DNA from 2 places in the Streptomyces sp. NPDC107500 genome. Region 1 is predicted to be linked to the other one. Evidence: riboswitches for the same ligand, from Rfam matches in the RefSeq annotation. Region 1 holds a riboswitch; the other holds the start of a gene.
What was found. Region 1 has a riboswitch for thiamine pyrophosphate ahead of thiO (glycine oxidase ThiO). Riboswitches for the same ligand answer to the same signal wherever they lie in the genome.

Region 1 (14,417 bases):
TACGGCGATGAGCTGGCCTTCCTTGATCAGCTGGCGTACGCGGGTCACCTCGACACCGAGCATCTCGGCGATGTCGGGAACGGTGAGCCAGGCAGGCACGAGAGCATCGGTCTTTGCGTCAATCTCGGTCACGTCTCCAGCCTGCCATCTGGCACTGACAGGAGGAAGCCGGACCCGTCCGGACCGGTGTCACGCCGTCGCCCGCTTGAGCGGCCTCGCCGGGTCGGCCAGCAGCACCGGGTCCATCGTCGTGCCCGCCTGGATCAGCCGCTTTCCCTGCGCCAGGTCGCGGGGGCGGCCCACCGCGAGCAGGGCCACCAGCCGGTTCTCGCGCAGCCAGCAGACCGTCCAGGCCGGGCCCGTGCGGTCCCCGCGCCACAGGACCGTGTCCCCGGCCGTGTGGTGACCGGCGTACTGGACGAAGCGGCCGAACTGCTCGGACCAGAAATACGGCACCGGGTCGTACGCCGCCGGGGTCTCGTCCGCGGGGGCGCCGACGATGTCGGCGGCGACGGTGCGCGGGCCCTGGAGGGCGTTGTCCCAGTGGTGCACCAGCAGCCGCTCGCCATAGCGGGCGGAGGGGAAGGAGGCGCAGTCGCCGACCGCGTGCACGTCCGGCGCCGAGGTGCGCAGGAGGTCGTCGGCCAGGACCTCGCCGTGCGTGCCGAGGGCGATCCCGGAGCCGGCGAGCCACGCGGTGGAGGGGCGGGCGCCGATGCCGACGACGACCGCGTCGGCGGGCAGCCGGGTGCCGTCGTCGAGCAGGACCCGGAGGGGCTCCCCCGGGTCGCCGGGCTCGACGCGCTCCACGCGCGCGTGCGTGCGCAGCGCGGCGCCCGCCTCGGCGTACCAGGCGGTCATCGGCGCGGCCACCTCGGCGGGCAGCGCGTCGGCGAGCGGCCGGTCGGCGGCCTCCACCACGGTCACCGCGCAGCCCGCCTCACGCGCGGCGGTGGCGAACTCGGCGCCGATCCAGCCGGCGCCGACGACGACGATGTCGTGGCGGCGGGCGAGCACGGGGCGCAGCCGCTCGGCGTCGTCCAGGGTGCGCAGCAGGTGCACTCCCGGCACGCCGTCGGTGCCGGGGAGCCGGACCGGCTCGGCACCGGTCGCGAGGACGAGGGCGTCGTACGGCACGGGGCCCTCGGAGGTGTCCAGGAGGTGCTCGCCGGGGCGGACGCCCAGGGCCTCGCAGCCGAGCCGCAGGGTGATGCCTAGCGCCTCGAAGTCGACGTCGAAGGCGGAGCCCTCGGCCGTGCCGAGCAGGACGGCCTTGGACAGCGGAGGCCGGTCGTAGGGCTGGTGGGGCTCGGCGCCGATCAGTGTCAGGGCGCCGATGAAGCCCTGTTCCCGCAGGGCGACGGCGGTCTGCACGCCCGCCATGCCGGCACCCGCCACGACCACGCGGCGGGCGTCGTCCGCCGCCGGTTCCGTTCCCCGCTCCCGCGTCTGCTCGCTCACCTGATCACCTTAGCCACCTGACAATTTGTCAGTCAGCGGTCGTGCGCCGTGACCTGCTCCACAACGCTCGTGCCGCGGCCGCGACGCGACTCCCACTCCCAGCTCTCCTCCAGACGCACCCGGCCGTCCGGCAGCTCCACCACGGTCGACACGCAGTGGCCCGACGCCGTGCTGCCGTCCGTCCTGAGCTGCACGTACCGGAAGTCGAGCCGGTCCCCCGCGCGGGTACCCACCAGGTGGCCGCGGACGACGTCGCCGCCCGCGTAGTCGGCCCAGACGGCGCCGTCCCGCTCGTGGTAGCTGAACCGGGTGCGGGTGCCCACCTGGCCGGGCGCCTGGTCGGCGACGGGGGCGAGGACGAGACCGTCGAGTGAACGGGGCACGGGCGGAGGCTCCCTTACGAGTGCGAGGCGCTGCGGGCTAGGCTGGCCAACGTAAAGCACTCGCGGGAGCCCGGACGCACCGGGCTGAGAGGGAGGCTGGCGGCCTCCGACCGTACGAACCTGATCCGGGTCATGCCGGCGAAGGGAGGGGCTGGACGCCCATGCCGTCCGCATCACACAGCTCGTCACACACCGTGCCGTCGCACACCGCGCCGTCACCCACCGTGCCGTCACCCACCGCGTCCCGTACGCCCGACGTCCTCGTGGTGGGCGGGGGCGTCATCGGTCTGGTCACCGCCTGGCGGGCCGCCCAGCGCGGGCTCGTCACGGCCCTCGTCGACCCCGAGCCCGGCGGCGGGGCGGCGCAGGTGGCGGCCGGGATGCTGGCCGCCGTCACGGAGCTGCACTACGGCGAGCAGACGCTGCTCTCGCTGAACCTCGCCTCGGCCCGCCGCTACCCGGAGTTCGCGGCCGAGCTGACCGACGCCACCGGCCATGACCTGGGCTACCGCCGCTGCGGCACCCTCGCCGTCGCGCTGGACGCCGACGACCGGGCCCACCTGCGCGAACTGCACGCGCTCCAGCAGCGCTCCGGCCTGGAGTCCGAGTGGCTGTCGGGGCGTGAGTGCCGGCGCCTGGAGCCGATGCTCGCGCCGGGCGTGCGTGGGGGCCTGCGGGTGGACGGCGACCACCAGATCGATCCCCGGCGCCTCGCCCACGCGCTCGTGGCCGCGTGTGAACGGGCGGGCGTGGTCTTCCACCGGGTGTGGGCCGACCGGCTCGTCGTCGGGCCCGGGGAGCGGGCCACCGGGGTCGCCACCGCCGACGGAACCGCGCTGGAGGCCGGGCAGGTGGTGCTGGCCGGGGGCAGCCTGAGCGGACGGCTCGCGGGCGTACCGGACGCCGTGCTTCCGCCGGTGCGGCCGGTGAAGGGGCAGGTGCTGCGGCTGACGATGCCGCGCACCCACGGGCCGCTGCTGAACCGCACGGTGCGCGCGGTGGTGCGCGGCAACCACGTCTACCTGGTGCCCCGGGAGAGCGGCGAGCTGGTCGTCGGCGCCACCAGCGAGGAGATGGGCTGGGACACCACGGTGACCGCGGGGGGCGTCTACGAGCTGCTGCGCGACGCCCACGAGCTGGTCCCCGGCATCACCGAGCTGCCCCTGACGGAGACCCGCGCGGGCCTGCGCCCCACCTCCCCCGACAACGCCCCGCTGCTCGGGCCGACCGGCCTCGACGGGCTGCTGCTGGCCACCGGCCACCACCGCAACGGCGTCCTGCTCACCCCCGTCACCGGCGACGCCATGGCGCACGCCCTGACCACCGGGGAGCTGCCGGACGAGGCCCGCCCCTTCACCCCCCGGCGCTTCGACGCCGCCCCCGCACTCTCGGAGCAGTCCGCATGAACATCTCCGTCAACGGCGAGCCGCGCGAGGTGGCTCCCGGTACGGCCCTGGACGCCCTGGTGGGCACGCTCACCACCGCGCCGTCCGGAGTGGCCGCCGCCCTGAACGAGACCGTGGTCCCGCGCGCGCGGTGGTCTGCCACCGCCCTGGCCGACGGCGACCGCGTCGAGGTCCTCACCGCTGTGCAAGGAGGCTGAACCATGGCCGACGATCCCTTCGTCCTCGACGGCACGTCGTACGCGTCCCGTCTGATCATGGGTACCGGCGGGGCGCCCAGCCTGGACGTGCTGGAGCGCGCGCTGGTGGCCTCCGGGACGGAGCTGACCACGGTCGCGATGCGGCGTGTGAACGCGTCGGTGCACGGGTCCGTGCTGTCGGTGCTGGAGAAGCTCGGCATCCGCGTGCTGCCCAACACGGCCGGCTGCTTCACCGCCGGGGAGGCGGTGCTCACCGCCCGCCTCGCGCGCGAGGCGCTGGGTACGGACCTGGTCAAGCTGGAGGTCATCGCCGACGAGCGGACGCTGCTGCCGGACCCGATCGAGCTGCTGGAGGCGGCGGAGACGCTGGTCGACGACGGGTTCACGGTGCTGCCGTACACGAACGACGACCCCGTTCTCGCGCGGAAGCTGGAGGACGTGGGGTGTGCGGCGATCATGCCGCTCGGTTCGCCGATCGGGTCGGGGCTCGGGATCCGCAACCCGCACAACTTCGAGCTGATCGTGGAGCGCGCGGGGGTGCCGGTGATCCTGGACGCGGGGGCCGGTACGGCGTCGGACGTGGCGCTGGCGATGGAGCTGGGGTGTGCGGGTGTGATGCTGGCCTCCGCGGTCACGCGGGCGCAGGAGCCGGTGCTGATGGCTTCCGCCATGCGTGCGGGGGTCGAGGCCGGGCGGTTGGCGCGGCTTGCGGGACGGATCCCGCGGCGGCACTTCGCCGAGGCGTCGTCTCCCGCGGAGGGCTTGGCGGCGCTTGATCCGGAGCGGCCCGCTTTTCAGTGAGCCTGCGTTGCTCGGGGGGTCCTCTCCCACCCGCGCACCGCCCGTTCGTGACCCGGCGCGTGTCACGTCCGTCACAGGTGCGCTTCAGTACCGCCCCGGCGGCGGGCGGCGAGCGCGGGGTGTCGGTCGTGGCTCGTACACTCGCCTGCGTGGACACGACCCTTCAGGACCCTCTCGTCGGGCAGGTGCTCGACGGCCGGTACCGCGTCGAGGCGCGGATCGCGGTCGGCGGGATGGCCACGGTCTACCGGGCCGTGGACACCCGCCTGGACCGCGTGCTCGCGCTGAAGGTGATGCATCCGGCGCTCGCGACCGACGCCGGCTTCGTCGAGCGGTTCATCCGCGAGGCCAAGTCGGTGGCCCGCCTCGACCACCCCAACGTCGTCCAGGTCTTCGACCAGGGGGCCGACGGGGCGTACGTCTACCTGGCCATGGAGTACATCCCGGGCTGCACCGTGCGTGACGTGCTGCGCGAGCGCGGTGCGCTCCGGCCGCGTGCCGCGCTGGACATCCTGGAGCCGGTGCTGGCCGCGCTCGGCGCCGCGCACCGGGCGGGTTTCGTGCACCGGGACATGAAGCCGGAGAACGTGCTGATCGGGGACGACGGCCGGGTCAAGGTCGCCGACTTCGGCCTGGTCCGCTCCGTGGACACCGTCACCAGCACCACCGGCGCCGTCCTCGGCACCGTCTCCTACCTGGCGCCCGAGCAGGTCGAGCACGGGGCCGCCGACCCCAGGGTCGACGTGTACGCGTGCGGCGTGGTGCTCTACGAGATGCTGACCGGCGGCAAGCCGCACGAGGGGGACTCGGCCGCGGTGGTGCTCTACAAGCACCTCCACGAGGACGTGCCGCCGCCGTCCTCCGCCGTGCCGGGGATGGCGTACGAGCTGGACGAGCTGGTCGCCTCGGCCACCTCGCGCAACCCGGAGATCCGCCCGCACGACGCCGTCGCGCTGCTCGCGCGGACCCGTGAGGCGCGCGCGGCGCTGACCGCCGAGCAGCTGGACGCGGTGCCGCCGCAGGCGCTCGGCACGGAACACGACAACGCCGAGGACCGTACGAGCGTCATTCCGCGCTCGCTCACGGTGCCCCGGCCGCTGCCGGTCAACGAGGACGAGTACGGCGCCGCCGACGACGGCGTGCAGCACACCAGCCGGCTGGCGTCTCCCCCGCCGGACCCGCCCCGGCGCCGCCGGCCGGGGGTGCGGCGCGGCCCGCTGACGATCGTGCTGGCCGTGCTGCTCGTACTCGGCCTGGGCACCGGCATCTGGTACATCAATTCCGGCCAGTTCACGAAGGTGCCGCCGCTGCTCTCGAAGACCGAGGCGGAGGCCCGCGACCGGCTGGAGGACACCGGGCTGGACGTCGGCAAGGTGCGGCACGCGCACAGCGACACCGTGGACCGCGGCCGGATCATCAGCACCGACCCCGGCGTGGGCTCCCGGATCCGCAAGAACGACTCCGTCTCCTTCACGGTCTCCGACGGCCCCGACACCGTGAAGCTGCCGGACCTGGAGGGCTACAGGCTGGACCGGGCCCGCACCCTGCTCAAGGACGAGGGGCTGGAGCCGGGCATGGTGACCCGCGCGTTCAGCGACGAGGTGCCCAAGGGCTTCGTGATCTCCACCAAGCCCGCCTCGGGCACCACGGTGCGCGGCGGCTCGGCGGTCGCGCTCGTGGTCAGCAAGGGCAGCCCGGTGGACGTCCCGGACGTCGCGGGCGTCGGCCTGGAGGACGCGCGGAGCCAACTGACGGAGGCCGGCCTCAAGGTGAAGGTCGACGAGACGCGGGTGAACTCCGAGTACGACAGCGGTCAGGTCGCCCGGCAGACCCCGGAGCCGGGCAGCCGCGCCGCCGAGGGCGACACCGTGACGCTCACGGTGTCCAAGGGCCCCCGGCAGATCGAGGTCCCGGACGTGGTCGGCGACAGCGTGGACGACGCCAAGCGGAAGCTGACGGAGGCCGGCTTCCGGGTGGACGAGGACCGCGGGCTGCTCGGGCTGTTCGGCGACACGGTGAAGAAGCAGTCCGTGGACGCCGGGGACACGGCGGCCGAGGGCTCCACCGTCACGATCACCATCCGATGACCGGAGGCACGAGCGGCACGCCCGCGCTCCCCCGCAACCCGGTCGGCGGTCACGTCCCCGTGGCCGGCGGGCTGCACTCCGTGGGACTGTCCTACGCCCGCGAGCTGAAGGCGGAGACCGTGCAGGTCTTCGTCGCCAACCCGCGCGGCTGGGCCACGCCGGCCGGCAACCCGAAGCAGGACGAGGCGTTCCGGGAGACCTGCGCGGCCGAGTCGATCCCGGCGTACGTGCACGCCCCGTACCTGATCAACTTCGGCTCGCACACCGAGGCGACGGCGGAGCGGTCGGTGGAGTCCATGCGGCACTCGCTGCGGCGCGGGCGGGCCATCGGGGCGCTGGGCGTGGTCGTGCACACCGGCAGCGCGACCGGCGGCCGGGACAGGTCGGTGGCGCTCAAGCAGGTGCGGGAGTACCTGCTGCCGCTGCTCGACGAGCTGACCCACGACGACGACCCGTTCCTCCTGCTGGAGTCGACCGCCGGGCAGGGCGCCTCGCTGTGCTCGCGGACCTGGGACTTCGGCCCGTACTTCGAGGCGCTGGACTCCCATCCGAAGCTGGGCGTGTGCCTGGACACCTGCCACGTCTTCGCGGCGGGGCACGACCTGACCGGCCCCTCCGGCATGCACCAGACCCTGGACCTGCTGGTGGACACCGTCGGCACGGGCCGGCTGAAGCTGATCCACGCCAACGACTCCAAGGACGTGGCGGGCGCCCACAAGGACCGGCACGAGAACATCGGCGCCGGGCACATAGGCGAGGACCCGTTCCGCGCGCTCATGACCCACCCCGCGACCGAGGGCGTGCCGCTGATCATCGAGACGCCGGGCGGCAAGGAGGGGCACGCGGCGGACGTGGAGCGGCTGAAGAAGCTGCGCGACGGCTGATCCGCGTCCGGCGGCGGGCTCAGAGCTCGGGGCCGTCCCCGGGTTCCTCCTGGTAGGAGTAGCGCTGCTCGCGCCACGGGTCCCCGATGTTGTGGTAGCCGCGCTCCTCCCAGAACCCGCGCCGGTCGGCTGTCATGTACTCGATGCCGCGGACCCACTTGGGGCCCTTCCAGGCGTACAGGTGAGGGACGATCAGCCGCAGCGGAAAGCCGTGCTCGGCGGTGAGCAGTTCGCCGTCCTTGTGGGTGGCGAAGAGGGCGCGCCCGTCGGCGAAGTCGGCCAGCCGGAGGTTGGAGCTGAAGCCGTACTCGGCCCAGACCATCACGTGGGTGACGGCCGGGGCGGGCGGCGCGAGCTCCAGGATCGTGGCGGCGGGCACCCCGCCCCACTCGGCGCCGAGCATGCTGAACTTCGTGACGCAGTGCAGGTCGGCGACGACCGTGGTGTACGGCAGCGCGGTGAACTCCTCGTGGGTCCAGCCGCGCTTGTCACCGTCGGCGGTGGCGCCGAAGACCCGGAACTCCCAGCGCTCGGGACGGAACTTGGGGACCGGTCCGTAGTGCGTGACCGGCCAGCCGCGCTGGAGGCGCTGTCCTGGTGGGAGCTCGAACGAGGACGCTCCTTCCGAACCGTCTTCCCCCATTTCGTTTCCCACCGGCTGACCCATGTCTCCATCCTGACAGACCCGGACCGATGCCCTTGACGCACCCCACTTACATTCGGGCAAACGGGAAAGACCTTAGCAAAATCGACTAAGCCTGTACTTACTTACTAAGTCAACACTTACTGGACGATCTTCGATGCCGGTGCAATCATGCGGCGCAACAGGCCAGTTCCCGTTTTAAGGAGCGTCAAGCGATGCAGGGCGACCCCGAGGTCATCGAGTTCCTGAATGAGCAGCTGACCGCCGAGCTCACGGCGATCAATCAGTACTTCCTGCACGCGAAGCTGCAGGACCACAAGGGCTGGACCAAGCTCGCGAAGTACACGCGCGCGGAGTCCTTCGACGAGATGCGCCACGCGGAGGTGCTCACCGACCGCATCCTGCTCCTGGACGGCCTGCCGAACTACCAGCGGCTCTTCCACGTGCGGGTCGGCCAGAGCGTGACCGAGATGTTCCAGGCGGACCGGGAGATCGAGATCGAGGCGATCGACCGGCTGCGCCGCGGCATCGAGGTGATGCGGGCCAAGCACGACATCACGTCGGCCAACGTGTTCGAGGCGATCCTCGCCGACGAGGAGCACCACATCGACTACCTGGAGACCCAGCTCGACCTGATCGAGAAGCTGGGCGAGTCGCTGTACCTGTCGACGGTGATCGAGCAGTCCCAGCCCGACCCCTCCGGCCCCGGCTCGCTCTAGCGGCGCGGCTCCGGCCGGCTAGGCGGCTTCCGGAAGCTCGGCGAGTACCGGTTCGCCCTGGTCGGCCAGGCTCCGGCGGGGGCAGGCACCGCGGCCGAGCAGCGCCTGGATGCGCCGTACGCAGCCGCCGCAGTCGGTGCCGGCCTTGCAGGCGGACGCGATCTGCCGGGGCGTGCACGCACCGGCGTCCGCGTGGCTCTTCACCTGTTCCTCGGTGACACCGAAGCAGCTGCAGACGAACACGCGGTTCACCTCCCGGGCGGGGTACAAGGTCCTGCCGTACCGACGACCGGAGGGTCCGACTGATCGGTGAGGCAAACCTAACCTTACCCATCAGGCCAGGCCGGCAAAAGTGGAGGGGGCGCGGATCCCATGTGACCCGCGCCCCATTCCACCGCCCGTAAGGGGCGCGACCTCACTGGTCCCGGTACATCTCCGCCACCAGGAACGCCAGGTCGAGCGACTGGCTGCGGTTGAGCCGGGGGTCGCAGGCCGTCTCGTAGCGCTGGTGCAGGTCGTCGACGAAGATCTCGTCGCCGCCGCCCACGCACTCGGTGACGTCGTCGCCGGTCAGCTCCACGTGGATGCCGCCCGGGTGGGTGCCGAGCCCCTTGTGGACCTCGAAGAAGCCCTTGACCTCGTCGAGCACGTCGTCGAAGCGGCGGGTCTTGTGCCCGGAGGCCGCCTCGTAGGTGTTGCCGTGCATCGGGTCGGTGATCCATGCGACGGTGGCGCCGGAGGCGGTGACCTTCTCGACCAGCTCGGGGAGCTTGTCCCGGATCTTGTCGGCGCCCATGCGGACGATGAAGGTCAGGCGGCCCGGCTCACGCTCCGGGTCGAGACGCTCGATGTACTGGAGCGCCTCCTCGGCCGTCGTCGTGGGGCCGAGCTTGATGCCGATCGGGTTGCGGATCCGCGAGGCGAACTCGATGTGCGCGTGGTCCAGCTGCCGGGTGCGCTCGCCGATCCACACCATGTGCCCGGAGACGTCGTACAGCTGCCCCGTGCGGGAGTCGACCCGGGTGAGGGCCGACTCGTAGTCGAGCAGCAGCGCCTCGTGCGAGGAGAAGAACTCGACGGTCTTGAACTCCTCCGGGTCCGTGCCGCAGGCCCGCATGAAGTTCAGCGCGCTGTCGATCTCCCGGGCCAGCTGCTCGTAGCGCTGCCCGGACGGGGAGGACTTCACGAAGTCCTGGTTCCAGGCGTGCACCTGGCGCAGGTCGGCGTAGCCGCCGGTGGTGAAGGCGCGCACCAGGTTCAGCGTGGAGGCCGAGGCCTGGTACATGCGCTTGAGCCGCTCGGGGTCCGGGATCCGGGCCTCTTCGGTGAAGTCGAAGCCGTTGACCGAGTCGCCGCGGTAGGTCGGCAGGGTCACGCCGTCGCGGGTCTCGGTCGGCTTGGAGCGCGGCTTGGAGTACTGGCCGGCGATCCGGCCGACCTTCACCACGGGCACGGACGCGGCGTACGTGAGCACGGCGCCCATCTGGAGCAGTGTCTTCAGCTTGTTGCGGATGTGGTCCGCGGACACGCCGTCGAAGGCCTCGGCGCAGTCGCCGCCCTGGAGGAGGAACGCCTCTCCCTTGGCGACGGCCGCCATCCGGGCGCGCAGCTGGTCGCACTCGCCCGCGAAGACGAGCGGCGGATACGACTCGAGGTCCGCGATCACTGCGCGCAGAGCCTCGGTGTCGGGGTACTCGGGCTGCTGCGCCGCGGGCAGGTCTCGCCAGGTGTTGCCAGCGCTCGGGCTGGTCTTAGCGTTCACGGTCACCCCTCAACCCTACGGGGTCCGCGTACGCGGTCGGTGCCCGGCTCGACAGGTGAGACGGACCCGGGCGGCGGGCCCGGCGGCCGGGTTGATACCCTCACGCGCCTTCCGTGGTTGTGATCACGGACATCTCAAGTACATGTCGAGCGCGTATATCGGGGTGGGGATTTGAGCGCGGAACACCGCAGGGACCGCACGAAGAAGAGACTGCTCGTCTACGGCGTCGCGTCGGCGGTGGCCGTCGCCGCCACGGCCGGCACCCTGGCCCTGGCCTCGCCCGGGTTCCTGGGCTCGGACACCGCCCGGGCCGCGACGGCGCCGGGGGCCCGGTTGCAGGACGAGTTCCGGGCGGCCGCGGAGGAGTTCGGCGTCCCGCAGAGCGTCCTCATGGCGGTCTCGTACCGGCAGACGCGCTGGGAGGACCACGACGGGCTGCCGAGCACCACCGGCGCCTACAACGTGATGGGACTCACGGACGTCGACCCGGAGAGCCTGCCGGACGACGGCTCCGCCGAGGAGCGCGAGCACCGGCTCGAGCACATGAACCGCAGCGGCGACCCGGTCGTCGAGAAGAACTTCGACGCCGCGAAGGCGCTCCGGAGCCTGCGCCAGGAGCCCGTCGACACCAGCGACCCCCGGCTGCACACCCTGGACGAGGCGGCCGGTCTCATCGACGCCTCGCCCGAGGAGGTGCGCGGCGACTCCGGGGAGAGCATCCGGGCGGGCGCCGCCCTGCTCGCCGAGTACCAGCGGGACGCGACCGGTTCGCTGTCCGAGGACCCCGGGGCCTGGTACCCGGCGGTCGCCCGGGCCGGCCAGTCGACGGACGCCAAGGGCGCGCGGCAGTTCGCGCAGCGCGTGTACGAGTCGATCAGGACCGGTGAGCGGCGCGTCACCGCCGACGGCCAGTCCCTCACGCTGCCGGCCGACCCGGCCGTGCGGCCGGACCGCACGGCGGACCTGGACCTCGCCGCCGCCACCGCCGCCCCGGCCCCCGACTGCCCCTCGGGCCTCAGCTGCGACTTCCGTCCCGCCGCCTACAAGCAGAACGGCGGCATCGACGACTGGGGCAACTACAACGTGGCGAACCGCCCGGTGGCGGGCAACGAGATCACCTCGATCGTGATCCACGACACCGAGGGCAGCTACAGCAGCGCCCTGGGCGTCTTCCAGAACTCCCTGTCGTACGCCAGCGCCCACTACCTGATCCGCGCCTCCGACGGTCTGGTCACCCAGCTCGTCGAGAACAAGAACGAGGCCTGGCACGCGGCCAACAAGACCCTCAACATGCACTCGATCGGCATCGAGCACGAGGGTTACGCCATCAAGGACGGCAGCTGGTACACCGAGCCGCAGTACGAGTCCTCGGCGGCGCTGGTGAAGTACCTGGCCGGGAAGTACGGCATCCCCCTGGACCGCGAGCACATCATCGGCCACGACGAGGTGCCGGGCGTCCTGGACGCGAACGTGAAGACCCAGCACTGGGACCCGGGCCCGTTCTGGGACTGGAACCACTACATGGGCCTGCTGGGCGCCCCCACCGGCGCCGAGGGGCCGGGCGGCCCGTACAAGGCCGGTCAGGTGGTCCGCGTCGTGCCGCCGTTCACCACGGCGAACCAGCCGAAGATCACCAACAACGGCTCCGCGGTCCCGCAGCAGCCGGCGAACTTCACGTACCTGTACTCCTCGCCGTCCACCTCCTCGGCCACGCTCACCGACCCGTACCTGGGCAGCCAGACCTGGAGCGAGGGCTGGAACTGGGGCAACAAGGCCCTGGCCGGCGGTGAGTTCGTGGTCGCCGAGGCGCGGCAGGACTGGACGGCCATCTGGTACGGCGGCAAGAAGGCCTGGTTCTACAACCGGGGCGGCCAGTTCGCCACCGCCGCCGGCACCCCGGACGTGGTCACGGCCAAGGCCGGGGCGAGCTCCGTCCCGGTGTACGGCCGCGCCTACCCCGAGGACGGCGCGTACGCGGGCACGGGCGTGCCGGTGCAGAACAAGAACAACGAGTCCCTGAGCAAGTACGGCGTCCTGAGCGGGCAGAAGTACGCCCTGGCCGGCGGCGCCGTGAAGGGCTCGTACTACAACAGCGGCAACATCGACGGCTCGGGCACCGGCTCGCGCGTCGTGGTCGTGGGCGACACGACGTACTACCCGATCCGCTTCAACCACCGCATCGGCTACGTGCGCACGGCCGACGTCCAGCTGGTCAAGGGCACCGCGCCCGACCCGGGCACCGACCGCTACAACATCCTCGGCCGGGACGCCTCGGGCGTGCTGTGGCAGTACCAGGGCACCGGGGACCCCTCCACCCCGTTCTTCGGCCGCTTCCGGGTCGGCGGCGGCTGGAACGACTACAACGCGGTGACGACCCTGACGGCGCTGCGCGCGGACGGCACCGGCGACATGGTGGCCCGCGACAAGAGCGGGGTGCTCTGGTACTACAAGGGCACCGGCAACCCGGCGAAGCCCTTCGGGTCCCGTGTCCGGGTCGGCGGCGGCTGGTCGGTCTACGACACGCTCACCGGCGCCCGGGACCTCAGCGGGGACGGCAGGGCCGACCTGATCGCCCGCGACAAGAGCGGGGTCCTCTGGCTCTACAAGGGCACCGGCGACCCGGCCAAACCCTTCGAGGCCATGAGCAGGGTCGGCGGCGGCTGGTCCGCCTTCAACGCGCTGGCCGACACCGGCGATCTCACCGGGGACGGCAGGGCCGACCTGATCGCCCGGGACAAGAGCGGGGTGCTCTGGCTCTACAAGGGCACCGGCAACCCGGCGAAGCCCTTCGAGGCCATGAGCAGGGTCGGCGGCGGCTGGTCCGCCTACGACGTGCTGAACGGCCCCAGCGACCTCAACCGCGACGGGGTGCCCGACCTGATCGCCCGCGACAAGGACGGCGTGCTCTGGTTCTACCAGGGCACCGGCAGCGCCTCCGCTCCGTTCAAGGCCCGCGCCCGGGTCGGCGGCGGCTGGAACACGTACAACATGATCGTCTGACGTCGGCACCGGCGCCGCGGGCGTCCCGGATCCCGGGATGTGCCGCGGCGCCGCGCGGGGATGCAGTAGGGTCTGCGGCATGTTCGCGCACTCGACCCAGAACTGGTGGTGGACCGCTCATCCGGCGGCCCGCTGACTGCGCGTGACGTAAGACTTCGCGAAGGCCGCCCGAGGGGCGGCCTTCGGTGTTTCCGCGACCGGGTCCGTTCCTCTCTCCGACGAACCGAGAAGGACACGGACTCATGACACCGCTCGACGGCCTCCTGGCCGACTCCCGCCCGTTCGCCCTGCTCCGCCGCCGCACCCCGGGCCACGATCACGACACCGTGGAACTGCTGCGCGGCCCGGTGACCGAGCACGACAGACTCGCCGACCTGCCCGACGAGGGACTCGCGCTCGTCCCGTTCCGGCAGATCCGCGAACGCGGCTTCGACGTCCGCGACGACGGCACGCCGCTGCTCGTGCTGACCCCCGAGGAGCGGTACGAGATCCCGCTCGCCGACGTCCTCGACCAGCTGCCCGCGCACGACGTCCGGGTCGAGGACGGCGGCTTCGACGTCGACGACGAGGAGTACGCGCGGATCGTCGGCCGGGTGCTGGAGGAGGAGATCGGGCGCGGTGAGGGCGCCAACTTCGTGATCCGGCGGACGTACCGGGGCCGCGTCCCCGGCTTCGGCCGGGCCGACGCCCTGGCCCTGTTCCGGCGGCTGCTCGCGGGCGAGCGGGGCGCCTACTGGACCTTCGTGGTGCACACCGGCGACCGCACGCTGGTCGGGGCGAGCCCGGAGGTGCACGTGCGGATGTCCGGCGGCACCGTCGTGATGAACCCGATCAGCGGGACCTACCGCTACCCCGCCGAGGGCCCGACCCCCGAGCACCTGCTCCGCTTCCTCGCCGACGGCAAGGAGATCGAGGAGCTGTCGATGGTCGTCGACGAGGAGCTGAAGATGATGTGCACCGTCGGCGACATGGGCGGCGTCGTGGTCGGGCCGCGGCTCAAGGAGATGGCGCACCTCGCGCACACCGAGTACGAACTGCGCGGCCGCTCCTCGCTGGACGTGCGGGAGGTGCTGC
Region 2 (14,417 bases), on a different contig from region 1:
GTGCTCGGTTCGGTGGCGGCCCTGCTGGTCTTCCTCCACCTGCGCGGCGACCTGACGGGCCCGCCCATCGACGGCGTCCCGGCCGACGCGCTGGCCGTCGGCCAGTCCCTCCCGGCGCCGGCGATCCTGACGCTGCTGGCCCTGGTACCGGCCGCCGCCTCGGCCACGGTCGCGTACTCCCTGCGCCCCCGCGAGCCGCGTCGCCCCCGGGCCACCGGCACCCGCGGCTACGGCCGCTTCGGGGCGTACGGCTGGGGCAAGGCCCGGGAGACCTTCGGCGCCTACGGCCGCTTCGGCGCCCGCTGGACGTCGTCCCCGGCCCGGGCCGGTGCCCCGGCGCCCACGGCCCGGCAGGCGGCCGGTGGTTCCGCCGCTCCCTCCGACGCCCCCACCGGAGGAGCCGCCCTGCTGACGCGGGCCGGCGACGGCGACCTCGCGGCGGACCCGGACGGCCCCCCGCCCGCGCAGGACTCCGCCCCCGCCTTCCCGGCACCCCGCCCGCCGAACACCACCGTCCTCCCCTGGGGCATCGCCGTACTCGCCGCGGGCCTCGCCGTCGAGACGTACACCGGGCACCCGGCCACCACCCCCGACACCACCCCGTCGGCCGGCGTACTCGTCGGCTGGGCCCTCACCGCCCTGGGCCTCGCCCTCGCCGGCCCCGGCCTCACCCACCTGTGCGGCCGCCTCCTCCAGGCCGCCCGCCCCGGCGCCCTGCGACTGCTGGCCGGGCGCGTCCTCATGGACGAGGCGCACCGCATCGGCCGCCCCCTCGGCGTCGTCTGCACCGTGGCGGCCGCGGCCTACGTAGCCACCTCGCTGTACGCCACCGACGGCCCGGACTTCGGCGCGCTGAGCACCCTGGGCGCCCTGCTCGTGGCCGGCTGCACGGTGGCCACCCTCCTCACCGCGGCCGTGGAGGCCAAGCACGACCGCGCCGACACCACCGACGCCCTGCTGCGGCTGGGGGCGCCCCCGGGCACCCTGCGCGCCGCCGCCGCCGTACGCGCCGCCGCGCTGCTCGCCCTCTTCGGCCCGCTGACCCTGATCGTCGCGGCACTGGCGGCGCTCCCCCTGTCCCGCTGACGCCCTCGCGGCACCCGCGAGAAAATTCTCGAAGAGATCCACCGAACGGCGATGAGTTCCGGGCGCGCCGTACGTCTAACCCTTCGAACAGCACGGCAACGGCAGCGCACTTACGGGAGAGGCCCTCATGTACCAGCAGATGATCTTCGTGAACCTGGCCACCAACGACCTGGCCGCCTCGAAGAAGTTCTTCACCGGTCTCGGCTACGAGATCAACGCCCAGTTCAGCGACGACACCACGGCCTCGATCCCGCTCAGCGAGACCATCGTCGTGATGGTGCACACGCCGGAGAAGTACCGCCAGTTCACGAAGAAGGAGATCGTGGACTCCGCCAAGTCCAGCGAGGTGCTCCTCGCGCTGAGCGCCGAGAGCCGCGAGAAGGTCGACGAGCTGGTGGAGAAGGCGGTCGCGGCCGGCGGTTCGGTCAGCGGCGAGACCCAGGACCACGGCTTCATGTACGGCCGCGCCTTCGACGACGTCGACGGCCACACCTTCGAGGTCGTGTGGATGGACCCGGCAGCGGTCGAGGGCTGAGCCGGCAGGGGGCCGAGCCACCTCCCGACGTGCTGAAACGTGTCGGTGGTTAATAAGACGGCAAAGTCAACGTGCTTGGCTGGCATATGCGTTGACACTGCTTATGCACCGCTTATAAACCAGTGAGGCTCATGGGTGTGCTGATGCCGTGTCATCGGGCGTCGGCACCCTGCCCACCCCCCATCTGTGCTCCCGTAAAGGACAATCGTGGCAGTCCTGTCCATAATCAGCCGCACGGCATCACGCCGTAGCGTCCGCGCCCTCGGCGTCGTCGCCGCCTCGGCGGCCTTGGCCGTCGGCGCCGCGGGCAACGCCCTCGCCTGCAACATCGGCGAGTTCTCCGCCGCCGCCAAGTGCGAAGGCGACAAGGGTGTCATCACCGTCACCGACGTGGACCCCGCCGGCGTGCCCGCCGTCGTCACCGTCTACCTGCAGAACAACGGTGCCGACGCCGAGAAGGTCGGCGAGCAGACGGTCAAGGGTTCGCGCGAGGGCAGCACCATCACCTTCGCCGCGGACTGGAAGCCGAACGCCGAGTACCGCATCCACGTCAAGGCCGACCCCTACGTCGACGAGGACATCAAGCCCAACCTCAAGACCCCGTCGACCCCCTGCAAGACCGAGGACACTCCGAGCCCGAGCCCGTCGGAGAGCTCCTCCACCCCGTCCGACGAGACGGAGAGCCCGGCCCCCGAGCCGTCCACCTCGGCGCCCGCGCCGACGGAGGACGAGAGCACCGCTCCGGCGGCCGCGCCCAGCAACGCCCCGTCCCCGGCGGCCGGTGACTCCAACCTCGCCGAGACCGGCGCCAACTCCAACACCGGCATGATCGCCGGCATCGCGGCGGCCCTGGTCGTCGTCGGTGGCGGTGCCGTCTTCTTCGGCCTGCGCCGTCGCGGAGCGAACAGCACCCGCTGACGCCCGCCCACAGATGGACAGCGGCGGTGGCCCGTCCCCGGTTCGGGGGCGGGCCACCGTCATGTCCAGGGGGGCACCGCCCGCCGCGGGCCCGCGCTCAGCCGAGCACGACGACCTCCGCCGCCTCAAACTCCACTCCGACCGCGTCCCCGACCTCCGGTGCCGCCCGCAGCGCGCACGCCGCCTCCAGGGGCGGCGCGTCCTCCGGCTGGAGGCGCACGGCGACATGGGTGCCCCGGAAGGTGCGGGCCGCGACCGTGCACCGCAGGCCCGCGTCGGCGGCGACGATCCGGACCCCGGCCGGCCGCACGAGCACCGTCCGCGTCCCCTGGAGGGCGTCCTCGGGAACCGGGACCTTGCCCCACGGCGTGTCCGCGACCTGCCCGGCGACGGTCGCCTCCACCACGTTGTCGAAGCCGAGGAAACGGGCCACGAAGGCGTCGGCCGGCCGCTGCCACACGTCCAGCGGCGTCCCCGACTGGGCGATCCGCCCGTCCCGCATCACCACGACCCGGTCGGCGAGCGCGAACGCCTCGCCCTGGTCGTGGGTGACGGCGAGCACCGTGGTGCCCAACCGGCCGAACAGCTGCCGTAGTTCGACCACGAGGCGCTCCCGCAGCGAGCGGTCGAGCTGACCGAGCGGCTCGTCCAGCATCAGCAGCCGGGGCCGGGGCGCGAGCGCCCGGGCGAGGGCCACCCGCTGCTGCTCGCCGCCCGAGAGCGCGGCGACCGACCGGCGTCCGGCGCCCGGCAGTCCGACCAGTTCCAGCAACTGCTCCACCCGGTCCCGCTGTTCGGTGCGGGACGCGCCCCGCATCCGGGGCCCGAAGGCGATGTTTCCGGCCACGTCCCGCTGCGGGAACAGCTGGTGGTCCTGGAACATCAGGCCCAGCTCGCGCCGGTGCGCGGGCACCCCGGACTGGTCCCGGCCGTCGAGCGTCACCCGCCCGGCGTCCAGCGGCTGGAGCCCGGCCACCGCGCGCAGCAGCGTCGACTTGCCGCTGCCGCTGGGCCCGAGCACGCACACCACCTCGTGCTCGGCGACCTCCAGGCCGACGGCGTCCAGCACGGCCCGCCCGCCGAAGCGGACGGTCGCACCCTCAAGGCTCAGCAGCATCCCTGGATCACCCGCACAACCAGTCGCATCTCTAGAACTCCCCGCTCCGGTCGGTGCGCAGCCGCTCCAGCACCACCAGCGCCACGGCGCACACCAGCATCAGAATCGTCGAAAGGGCCATGGCCTGGCCGTAGTTCATGTCCCCGGGCCTGCCCAGCAGCCGCGCCACGGCGACCGGCAGCGTCGGGTTGTCGGGCCGCGCGATGAACACGGTGGCGCCGAACTCCCCGAGGGACACGGCGAAGGCGAACCCGGCGGCGACCAGCAGCGCCCGCCGCACCATCGGCAGGTCCACCTCCCGCCACACCCGCCAGGGCGACGCCCCGAGCACTGCCGCCGCTTCCCGCAGCCGACCGTCCACCGCCCGCAGTACGGGCAGCATGGTCCGTACGACGAAGGGGACACCGACCAGCGCCTGGGCGAGCGGCACCAGGATCCAGGAGGAGCGCAGGTCCAGCGGCGGTTCGTCCAGCGCGATCAGGAACCCGAAACCGACGGTCACGGCGGACACCCCGAGCGGCAGCATCAGCAGCGCGTCGAAGCCCCGCACGAACCGGCCGGCGTCCCGCCGGGTGAGCGCGGCGGCGGCGAGACCGCCGATCACCACGGCGATGGCGGTGGCGGCGACGGCGTACTGGAGGGAGTTGCCGATGGCCTCGATCGGCGGGACCAGGAAGGTGCCGCCGTCGGCACTGGTCAGCGCCCGGTAGTAGCCGAAGCCTGGTGCGCCGAGCGACCGCTGGACCAGCACGGCGAGCGGCAGCACCAGCAGCAGCGCGACGGTGGCCAGGACGCCCGCCAGCAGCGCCCACTGGCCCGTGCCCCGGGGCCTGCGCGCGGTCGTGGCGGCGTCCACCAGCCGCAGGGCGCTCTCCCGCCGCCGCACCGTCCAGGCGTGCACGGCGAGGACCGCGGCGACCGCCGCGAACTGGATCAGCGTCAGCACGGCCGCCGTGGACAGGTCGAAGATCTGGGACGTCTGCCGGTAGATCTCCACCTCCAGGGTGGAGAAGGCGGGTCCGCCGAGGATCTGCACGACGCCGAAGGAGGTGAAGGTGAACAGGAACACCATCAGCGCGGCGGCCGCCACCGCGGGAGCGAGCGCGGGCAGCGTGACCTGCCGCCAGGCCCGCGCGCGGGAGGCGCCGAGCATCCGCGCCGCCTCCTCCTGCCGCGGGTCGAGCTGCGCCCACAGGCCGCCCACGGTGCGCACTACGACGGCGTAGTTGAAGAAGACGTGCGCGAGCAGGATGGCCCACACGGTGGTGTCCAGCCGTACGCCCCACAGCTCGTCGAGCAGCCCGCCGCGCCCCACCAGGGCCAGGAACGCCGTCCCCACGACGACCGTCGGCAGCACGAACGGCACGGTCACCACCGCCCGCAGCACCTGCTTGCCGGGGAAGTCGAAGCGGGCGAAGACGTAGGCGCCGGGCAGTGCGATCAGCAGGGTGAGCGCGGTGGATGCCAGCGCCTGCCAGGTCGTGAACCACAGCACGTGCCGCACGTCGGACTGGGCGAGCACGTCCCCGATCCGGCCGAACTGCCAGGCGCCGTCGACCTCCAGGCCGCGCGCGACGATCGCGGCGACGGGATAGGCGAAGAACACCGCGAAGAACGCGACGGGCGCGGCCATCAGGGCGAGCCGCGCCGCGCTCCCGCGCGGGTTCCGAGCCGTGGGGGCTCCCTTGCCTACTTCAGTACGAGCGAGGTCCACGACTTGACCCACTGGTCGCGATTGTCGGCGATCTTCGCCGGGTCCATGGTCTGCGGGTCCTTGGCCTGCGGCCCGTACTTCACGAACGCCTCGGGGATCCGCGCGCCCTCCCGCACCGGGTACACGAACATGTTCAGCGGCATGTCGTCCTGGAACTGCTTGCCGATGAGGAAGTCGAGGAGTGCCTTGCCGCCCTCGGAGTTCTTGGCGTTGCTCAGCAGGCCCGCGTACTCGACCTGGCGGAAGCAGGTGCCGTCGGCGACGCCCGTGGGCGCGGTGGACGGTTGCGGGTCGGCGTAGATCACCTCGGCGGGCGGGGAGGAGGCGTAGGAGACGACGAGCGGACGGTCGCCCTTGGCCTTCTTGCCCCCGGCCGAGCCGGAGAACTCCTCGTTGTACGCCTGCTCCCAGCTGTCGACGACCTTGACGCCGTTCGCCTTGAGCTTCTTCCAGTAGCCCTCCCAGCCCTCGTCGCCGTACTTGGCAGCGGTGCCGAGCAGGAAGCCGAGTCCGGGCGAGGAGCTGCCGGCGTTCTCGGTGACGAGCAGGTCCTTGTACTCCGGCTTGACCAGGTCGTCGAGGGACTTGGGCGGGGTGAGACCGCGCTTGCTGAAGTACGCCTTGTCGTAGTTGACGCAGACGTCGCCGGTGTCGACGGGCGTGACCCGGTGCTTGTCCCGGTCGGCTTGGTACTCGGGCAGGACCAGGTCGGAGCCCTTCGCCTCGTACGGCTGGAACAGCCCGTTGTCGAGGGCGCGGGAGAGCAGGGTGTTGTCGACGCCGAAGAAGACGTCGCCCTGCGGGTTGTCCTTGGTGAGGACGGCCTTGTTGACGGCCTGCCCGGCGTCGCCGTCCTCCAGGACCTTGACCTTGTAGCCGGAGCTCTTCTCGAAGGCGGCGATGACCTCCTTCGAAGCGGCCCACGAGTCATGGCTGACCAGGGTCACGGTCTTGGAGTCGCCGGAGCCCTGCCCTTCGTCGGACGACGACCCGCACGCGGCCAGGCCGCCGGCCATGCCGAGACCGACGGCCAGGACGGTGACCTTCTTGGTGATGCTCACTGATTCCTCCTGGGTGACCAGGAGAAGACGCGGCCCCGCCCGCGGCCCCTGGCGAGGGTCCCGGGCAGGGCGCAACAGCTCGAGTGGTGACCGATCTCCCTACCCAGAATGACCTGGGCCAGGTTCGGAGGGTCTGCGGCCGGTGCCGCACTCTCAGCGCTGTGGCGCTCCCCTGTCGGAATATGAAGATGTGGTTACTGTGGCGATGTACTGACGCCGGTCAGGTTACCGCTCGCTCGCGGCGAGCTGACCACACGCCCCGTCGATCTCCTGGCCACGGGTGTCCCGGATCGTCACCGGCACACCGTGCGCCGCGATCGCCTCCACGAACGCCTTCTCGTCCTCGGGCCGCGACGCGGTCCACTTCGAGCCGGGCGTGGGGTTGAGCGGGATGAGGTTGACGTGCACCGGCCGGCCCTTGAGCAGCCGCCCGAGGCGGTCGCCCCGCCACGCCTGGTCGTTGATGTCCCGGATCAGCGCGTACTCGATGGAGAGCCGGCGCCCGGACTTCGCGGCGTACTCGAACCCGGCGTCCAGCACCTCACGCACCTTCCAGCGCGTGTTGACGGGGACGAGGGTGTCGCGCAGCTCGTCGTCGGGGGCGTGCAGCGAGATGGCGAGGCGGCACTTGAAGCCCTCGCCGGTGAAGCGGTTGATCGCCGGGACGAGACCGACCGTGGAGACCGTGATGCCGCGCTGGGAGAGCCCCAGCCCGTCCGGCTCCGGGTCGGTGAGCCGGCGGATGGAGCCGACGACCCGGTTGTAGTTGGCCAGGGGCTCGCCCATGCCCATGAACACGATGTTGCTGAGCCGGGCCGGACCTCCGGGGACCTCGCCGTCCCTGAGCGCCCGCATCCCGTCCACGATCTGGTGCACGATCTCGGCCGTCGACAGGTTCCGGTCCAGGCCGGCCTGTCCCGTGGCGCAGAACGGGCAGTTCATGCCGCAGCCGGCCTGGGAGCTGATGCACATCGTCACCCGGTCCGGGTAGCGCATGAGCACCGACTCGACGAGCGTCCCGTCGAACAGCTTCCAGAGCGTCTTGCGGGTGGTGCCCTGGTCGGTCGACAGATGCCGGACGACGGTCATCAGCTCGGGCAGCAGCGCCTCACGGAGCCCCTCCCGCGAACCGGCGGGGATGTCGGTCCACTGCTCGGGGTCGTGCGCGTACCGCGCGAAGTAGTGCTGCGAGAGCTGCTTCGCACGAAAGGCCTTCTCGCCGACGGCGACGACGGCCTCTTTACGCTCGGCGGGCGTGAGGTCGGCAAGGTGCCGCGGCGGCTTCTTGGCTCCGCGGGGGGCGACGAATGTGAGTTCTCCGGGCTTAGGCATGGCTGTACCAGTGTCGCAGATCGACTCCGGGGGCCCAGGCCAGTGCGGGGTGGGGGTGGTCACCCGTGGGTGCCGACTGTCGGCGTTGGTCGACCTCGGACGGCCCAGGGACGGCCCAGGAGCTGAGCGGCCGCCATCGCTCCTGCGCTGCGCTGCACGTCACGTCTTCATCCTGAAGCAACGCGGTTGTGGACTCTGCCTTGCACTGGTACACCACTTGCTTGCGCCGAGAGTCCGCAAATCTTCGGGGTCGTCTGCCGTTGGCACTTCGACCACCTCGCGACCCTTGACCACTGGCTGCTGGAGGCCGGGAGTGCCCACTGCAACCTCTAGCAGACAGGCAAAGCAGGCCGCTACGGGCGGCTTGCTCATCTAAATCGTCACAGCTAGCAGCCCAGTCCAGAAGCATCTCGCGACTTCCCGGCGGTAGGCCGGTACGCGCTCACAGAGGTCTGCCTCGCACCCTGTGCGCTAAGATTCGCCTGTCGCAGCGGTGCACCAGTCGATGGGGACGCGAAGGCATGTCTTTCTATTCCATAGTCGATGCCGCGTCTACCTGGACTGCAATTCCTCTCGCAGGATTAGGTTTCGGCATCACCATCTTTCAGACCTACAAGGCAAAAAGCGCTGCCGAGTCTGCAAGAATAGCCGCCGAGGGGGTTCGAGAGGGCATCAGCAGAGCTTCGCTCCTGGTCCTTATTCCGCAGCTCCATCGCATTGAGGATCAGTTCGAGCGCTCAGTTAGGGATCGCTCGCTGGACCTGACCATCGCATGGCTTTCCACTTGGCGCTGGCAAGCTGGCCAAGTACGGGGCTTTCTAGACGAAGATGAACCTACTCAACGCGAAATGATCACCTTGCTGCAGGCGTCAATTTCAGCCGCAGCATCAGCTAAGGCGCGCTTGATCGACGAGGACTCACCAAACGTCGTATTGGCAACCAAGAACGCCAGGCAGGCGATGAGCAAAGTTACTAGTGGGCTTGGCGCAATGGCATCTACTTACGGTATGCAAGCGGGAGGAAACGGAAGTGGGAGCTAGCCCTGCAAAGATCCTACATCTAGTGGAAGCACTACACCGTGCGACCATTAACCATCGAGTTGAATGGACGAGCAATTACCCGGAGCGTCCCGCCGCGCATGACATCTATTCACTTTCCCTCACGCGAGGGACCGTGGAGATCCAAAATAGGGACGGCGACGGACTCCCCCCCTTCATTTTGATCATTCGAGGGGAACAGGGTCAAATCGTTGACGAAGTACGAACTAGCGGCGCCGACCAAATCGACCACAAGATCGCTGAACTTTTCGATCTAGTTGCCAACCGATCCCGGAATTCGGATGAAGTGATCGATTCTTTGATCGACGATCTGGACCGTCCATTCTGAGGTCGGTGGAGCGGCTTTGGGCTGGAGCTGCTTTGGGGCGAGTGATCTTGGCCCCGTAAGCTGATGGCGAGTCGGGCAGTCTGTGGACCTGCCCGTTAAAGCACGACGTTGGGGCCAAGATCTTAGAGGCTCGCCCCAAAGTGGCTGCCTAAAGCCGCGGAGCCGACCGCCCCAGCCACATAGGGTGTCTCCCACTTCATGCCCGCAGCCGCCGAGCGCGCCGCCGGGCGCGGCCAGCCGGGGCGCAGACAGGAGGCAGGCCGCGCCGCAGAGGCGGCGCGCGCCCGCGCCGTGCGCGGGCTCTTGATGAACGTAGAGAAAGTCTTACCGCACCCATGATCGGCAACCGCCCCGATCGTGGCCTGTCGGCTCTCGGCTCGCCTCGGCTACCGTTCCATGCATGCCTTCTGCACTGGACACGCCCCAGGGAGCGGCCGAACTCGCCGAGTCCCTGCTCCCTCCGCTCGGGAACCGCTGGCTGCACACTCAGGCCGTGGCCTCTCGGGCTCGTGAGGCTTCCGCGGCTGTGTCCGAGGTGGACCGGGATCTCCTCGTTGCTGCCGCGTGGCTGCATGACATCGGCTACGCCCCCGAGCCGCGGGACACCGGGTTCCATCCGCTCGACGGTGCCCGGTACCTCGAATCGCTGGGTGCGCCGGCGCGCCTGGTGAGGCTGGTCGCTCATCACTCCGGGGCCGTGTATGAGGCAGAGCAGCGCGGGCTCTCGGCGGAGCTGGCCGTCTATGAGCGGGAAGACTCGCCGGTCCTCGACGCCTTGATCTTCGCTGACATGACGACCGGCCCCGCCGGCCAGTCCTTCGACTTCGACACCCGGATTGACGAGATCCTGGTCCGCTACGAGCCCGGCAGCGAGGTTCACAACGCGATCAGCAAGGCACGGCCGTATCTCCGGGGCGCTGTCGAGCGGACTCGCGACCGCATGGCGCATCAGCCGATGTAGGGCTCCGCCCGCTCGGCCAGGCCGTGCTCGATCCGCATGCGCATCGAAGGATGGATGTTCAGCTCGTCCAGCTTGCTCGGGTCGACGAATGCCACTTCCTTACTCTCGCTGCTCGTCCGTAGCTCGCCGCCGGTGATGCGGGCCTGGAAGCAGATCGAGAACTGCTGGCGGACTTCTCCGTCGTCGTACGCCATGACGTGGCCTGGGTTGGTGTAGGTGCCGACGAGGCCGGTCACCTCCACGTCGAAGCCTGTCTCTTCTTTCGTCTCGCGCACGGCTGCGTCTGGGGCCGACTCGCCCAGGTCGACGCCGCCACCGGGCAAGGCCCAGAGGTCGTTGTCGGTCTTGTGGATCAGCAAGACCTCTCCGGCCTCGTTGCGTGCCACGGCGGTCACGGAGGGGACGAGGCTGTTCGCCTTCGGGGCATTGGGATCGTTGAAGTAGTCAACACGGGCCATGTGTTCAGCGTTGCACGTCCGGCGCTTACTACGCCTCCCGGCCCCGCTCCCATGCGTAGTCGAAGCTCCGCATGTAGTGCCGGAAGGTCCGCGCTCCGGGGAGGTACCGGAAGTGCATCACCGGGTTCTGGCCGGCGGGAGCTCCGAGGACGTGGGGGTTCACGAGAACGTCCTCGTCGAACCGGTAGATCGAGTTGTAGAGGATCGTGTCGTGCAGCCGGACTTCAACACCGGGCGTCGACATGGCGGGTTCGAGGTAGCGCCGGGTGATGCGGGCACGTGCGGCCAGGTCGTTGCCGATGCCCTCCTCTTCGCCGCGCTGGCGGACCGCTCCGGAGTCGGGGTCTCCAAGCAGGATGCGGACCTGGGCGCCGGCCTTCGCCTTCTCGGCCAGCTGGTCGGGCAGGTCCGGATTGCTGTCGAAGAGGAACAGTCCGGCGTACACGAGGATGTCAACCTGGTCCGCCGCCTTCTCGATCAGGGATGACCAGAGGGCAGCTGGCACCGCGCCACGGTGCGGGTAGTACGTGATCAGCTCGGACGTGCTGGCCTTCTCCGCCTGCTTCTCCACGGACGGCCAGATGTAGACCTCATCGACTCCGAGGAGGCTCGCCGCCTTCCAGCGGTGCCCGCGGTGCGGAGTGCGGCCGGTGGTGATCCACCGCTCGACGCTCTTCGGATCCACTCCGACGTGCTCGGCAACGGACTGGATCGTCTCGCCCTTCGCCGAAATTGCCGCGCGCAGACGCTCGTTCGCCATGGCGTGCCCTCCGCTGGGATCACTAGGGACGTTTTGACGGTAGCTCAGACGTCCCCAAACGTCCACACGGACGGTGATGCGTCCACCCTCCCCCAAGGTCTCCTGATCTCACCGACGGGATGTCGGTCAACATCACGCCGATACAGGAGACAAGACGATGCGTCAGATTTTGGTGGACACCGCCAACGCCACCGTGATGGTCGCCAAGGCCCCGCAGCCCAAGGTGAAGGACCGCCGCACCGGTGAGATCGCCCTCGACAAGGACGGTGCCACCCTGATGGTCGTGGAGGTCATGTTCTCCACGCCCGACGAGGTGGAGATCCTCAAGCTCACCGTTCCGCAGTCCGGCGTCTCCGAGGACCTGGCCATGGGCACCCCAGTGGTCCTGACCGGCCTGGTCGCCTCGCCGTGGGAGAACGAGTTCAACGGCCAGAAGCGGCACGGGATCGCCTTCCGCGCGGTCGCGGTCACCTCGCTGGCCGCTGCGGGCTCGGCCTCGAAGGCGGCCTGAGCCATGACGTGGCTGATCGTCGCCCTGGTGCTGGCCGTCGCCGCTGCGGGTCTCCTGCGGTGGCGGCGTCCCGCCTGGTACTGGCTGACCTTTGGGGTTGCCCTCGCCACGCTGCGGGTCCTGGTCCGCTACGGCTCGGTCATGGATGCTTGCGGCCTCACCGTCCCGGCTCCCCGCTGGCGTCTGACGCTGGCCCGGATGACCAACCGGCCCGTTCCCGGCCCGCGCGCCCCGCGCATCCTGCGGGTCCGGGTGACCCGTACCGGCCTGACGCTGCGGTTGAAGCTTCGGCCCGGTCAGGACGCCTTCGACGTGGCGGCCTCGTGTGACCGGCTGCGGCACTCGTTCGCCATGTACGGGGTCACCTCCCGTGAACTGCGCTCGGGTGTCGTCGAGGTTCGTATGACCGGCTATGACGTGCTCAAGCGCGTGCAGATGCCCGTCCTGGTCGACACCCGGCCGATGCGGGTCCCGGTCGCCCTGCGCGAGGACGGAGCCGTCCACTATCGCGACTACCGCACCGTGCCGCATGCCCTCACCCTCGGTGCCACGGAGTCCGGCAAGTCCGTCTATCAGCGCAACCTCGTGGCCGCGCTCGCGCCGCAACGGGTCGCCCTGGTGGGCATCGACTGCAAGCAAGGCGTTGAGCTGTTCCCGCTGGCCCGCCGGTTTTCCGCGCTCGCCGACAACCCCGACACCGCCGCCGAACTCCTCGACGCCCTCGTGTCGCTTATGCAGGACGTGTATCAGCTCATCCGGGCCGAACAGCGGATCACCGCGGACGTGCCCGATGCGGAGATCGCCGCAGATATCTGGGACCTGCCCGAGGACCTGCGGCCGGTGCCGATCGTGGTCCTGGTCGACGAGGTGGCCGAACTCGCCCTCTTTGCCACCAAGGAGGAGGAGAAGCGGCGGGACCGGATCATCACCGCCCTGGCCCGTCTCGCCCAGCTCGGCCGCGCGGCCGGCATCTATCTGGAGATCTGCGGGCAGCGCTTCGGCTCCGAACTCGGCAAGGGCATCACCATGCTTCGCGCCCAGCTCACCGGCCGCACCGCCCACCGCGTCAACGACGAATCCTCGGCGAACATGGCCCTCGGCGACATCGCCCCGGACGCCGTCCTGGCCGCGATCCAGATCCCCACCGACACCCCCGGCGTCGCCATCACAGGCGACTCGACCGGCGGCTGGGCCCGCATCCGCGCGCCGCACACCTCGCTGCGCCAGGCCGTCAACACCTGCAACCGGCACGCCGACCTGACTCCGGACCTGCCCGTCCTCGCGCCGTTCCGCCCTGCCCTCGGTCCCCTTGCCCCGGTTCCGGCCCCGGCCGTGGAGTCGGCGCCAGCCGCCGCCTGACCTTCCCGGAGGTTCGTCATGCCCCGTTCGTCGCTGCGCGTGGACGCCGTCCTGGTCCAGGCGGTCATCGCCGGTGCCCTGTCCTTTGCCCACCTGCACGACCTGGCTGCCGCTGCCGGACAGGACGGCTGGAAGGCATGGGCCTACCCAGTCTCGGTGGACCTACTGTTGGTCGCCGCCTGGCGTCGGCTGCGCTCGGACGGGCCATCCCGGCTGGCCTGGTGCTGGTTCCTGATCGCCCTGGTCGCCTCGCTCGGCGCCAACGTCGCCACCGCCGGACTCCTCGACCTGGGCGACGTTCCGGCCTGGCTGCGCATCCTCGTCGCCGCCTGGCCCGCCCTGGCCTTCATGGGCGGCACCCTCCTCGCCCACTCACCCGCAGGTCACGCCCCGGACCCGGAGCCCACGCCCGAGATGGAGTCCGAGCCGGTCGCTACCGCTGAGCCGGGTCCGGAACCGGTGGCGCCCGTCGACGACACCCCCGCCCTCCCGGCCGCCGATCCGGCCCCGGCACCGCCGGCCGTTCCGGTCCCGGCCGCGCTGGTGGACCACGCCCGCAAGGTCGCCGCCGACCACGAGGAGCGGACCGGTGCCCGGATCGACACCGACACCCTGCGCGCCCGCCTCGGCGTCCCGCCGAACCTGGCTGACGCCATCGCCGCCCAGCTCGGCTGACCCGAAGGGAGACACCTCATGCTCGTGAACCCGGCCGACCTGACTGCCGCCGACCACCTCGACGCTGCCCGCGAGATGGCCGCCACCAACCGGCCGTTCCTCGCCCACCTCCTCGCCGAGGAAGCTGCCCGACTCACCGCCGACACGGCCACCGCCGCCGGTATCCGCGCCGCCTTCCCCGACCCGAACCTGACCCGAACGGAGACCGACTGACATGCCCGCCCGCGACTTCTTCCACTCCGTGATGCGGATCGGCCCGGTACAGATCGGCACCCACCGTGACCGCAATGGCCACACCAAGCACGCCGCCGTATGCAGCTCAGACGGCTGCGGCTGGTCCGCCGACTACTCCAGCCAGTCCGCCGCACAGCTCGCCGCCCGCACCCACCGCTGCAAGGTCCGCTAGGAGGCCACAGTCATGGATGTCCCGCTCTGGTTCGCCCTGCTCTGCGTTGGAGTCCTCGGCGTCAAGCTCATCCGCCCGCCCTGGTGGCTCATCGGCGTGCTTCTCCTCGGCGGGTTCCTCCTCGCTGACAGCGCCCTC

Region 2: another riboswitch for thiamine pyrophosphate. It lies ahead of ACZ67M_RS36300 (thiamine ABC transporter substrate-binding protein); the one in region 1 lies ahead of thiO (glycine oxidase ThiO).

The regions. Positions count from the first base shown of each region.
Region 1 covers NZ_JBVJPF010000001.1:1,020,125-1,034,541, reverse strand. The annotation lists gene ACZ67M_RS04575 (Rv2175c family DNA-binding protein) at 1-132, opposite strand, end outside; gene ACZ67M_RS04570 (NAD(P)/FAD-dependent oxidoreductase) at 190-1,461, opposite strand; gene ACZ67M_RS04565 (avidin-fold protein) at 1,494-1,844, opposite strand; TPP riboswitch at 1,897-2,008, shown strand; gene thiO (glycine oxidase ThiO) at 2,069-3,250, shown strand; gene thiS (sulfur carrier protein ThiS) at 3,247-3,447, shown strand; gene ACZ67M_RS04550 (thiazole synthase) at 3,451-4,248, shown strand; gene pknB (Stk1 family PASTA domain-containing Ser/Thr kinase) at 4,398-6,335, shown strand; gene ACZ67M_RS04540 (deoxyribonuclease IV) at 6,332-7,219, shown strand; gene ACZ67M_RS04535 (sulfite oxidase-like oxidoreductase) at 7,239-7,886, opposite strand; gene bfr (bacterioferritin) at 8,078-8,581, shown strand; gene ACZ67M_RS04525 ((2Fe-2S)-binding protein) at 8,600-8,833, opposite strand; gene ACZ67M_RS04520 (class II 3-deoxy-7-phosphoheptulonate synthase) at 8,997-10,349, opposite strand; gene ACZ67M_RS04515 (N-acetylmuramoyl-L-alanine amidase) at 10,515-13,343, shown strand; gene ACZ67M_RS04510 (trp operon leader peptide) at 13,381-13,479, shown strand; gene ACZ67M_RS04505 (anthranilate synthase family protein) at 13,586-14,417, shown strand, end outside.
Region 2 covers NZ_JBVJPF010000011.1:196,206-210,622, reverse strand. The annotation lists gene ACZ67M_RS36325 (hypothetical protein) at 1-1,086, shown strand, start outside; gene ACZ67M_RS36320 (VOC family protein) at 1,214-1,621, shown strand; gene ACZ67M_RS36315 (LAETG motif-containing sortase-dependent surface protein) at 1,829-2,539, shown strand; gene ACZ67M_RS36310 (ABC transporter ATP-binding protein) at 2,637-3,656, opposite strand; gene ACZ67M_RS36305 (ABC transporter permease) at 3,688-5,370, opposite strand; gene ACZ67M_RS36300 (thiamine ABC transporter substrate-binding protein) at 5,346-6,431, opposite strand; TPP riboswitch at 6,510-6,615, opposite strand; gene rlmN (dual-specificity RNA methyltransferase RlmN) at 6,657-7,763, opposite strand; gene ACZ67M_RS36290 (hypothetical protein) at 8,285-8,803, shown strand; gene ACZ67M_RS36285 (HD domain-containing protein) at 9,550-10,110, shown strand; gene ACZ67M_RS36280 (NUDIX hydrolase) at 10,098-10,568, opposite strand; gene ACZ67M_RS36275 (XRE family transcriptional regulator) at 10,597-11,328, opposite strand; gene ACZ67M_RS36270 (SCO3933 family regulatory protein) at 11,486-11,839, shown strand; gene ACZ67M_RS36265 (FtsK/SpoIIIE domain-containing protein) at 11,843-13,198, shown strand; gene ACZ67M_RS36260 (DUF2637 domain-containing protein) at 13,217-13,873, shown strand; gene ACZ67M_RS36255 (hypothetical protein) at 13,892-14,086, shown strand; gene ACZ67M_RS36250 (mobile element transfer protein) at 14,088-14,279, shown strand; gene ACZ67M_RS36245 (hypothetical protein) at 14,292-14,417, shown strand, end outside.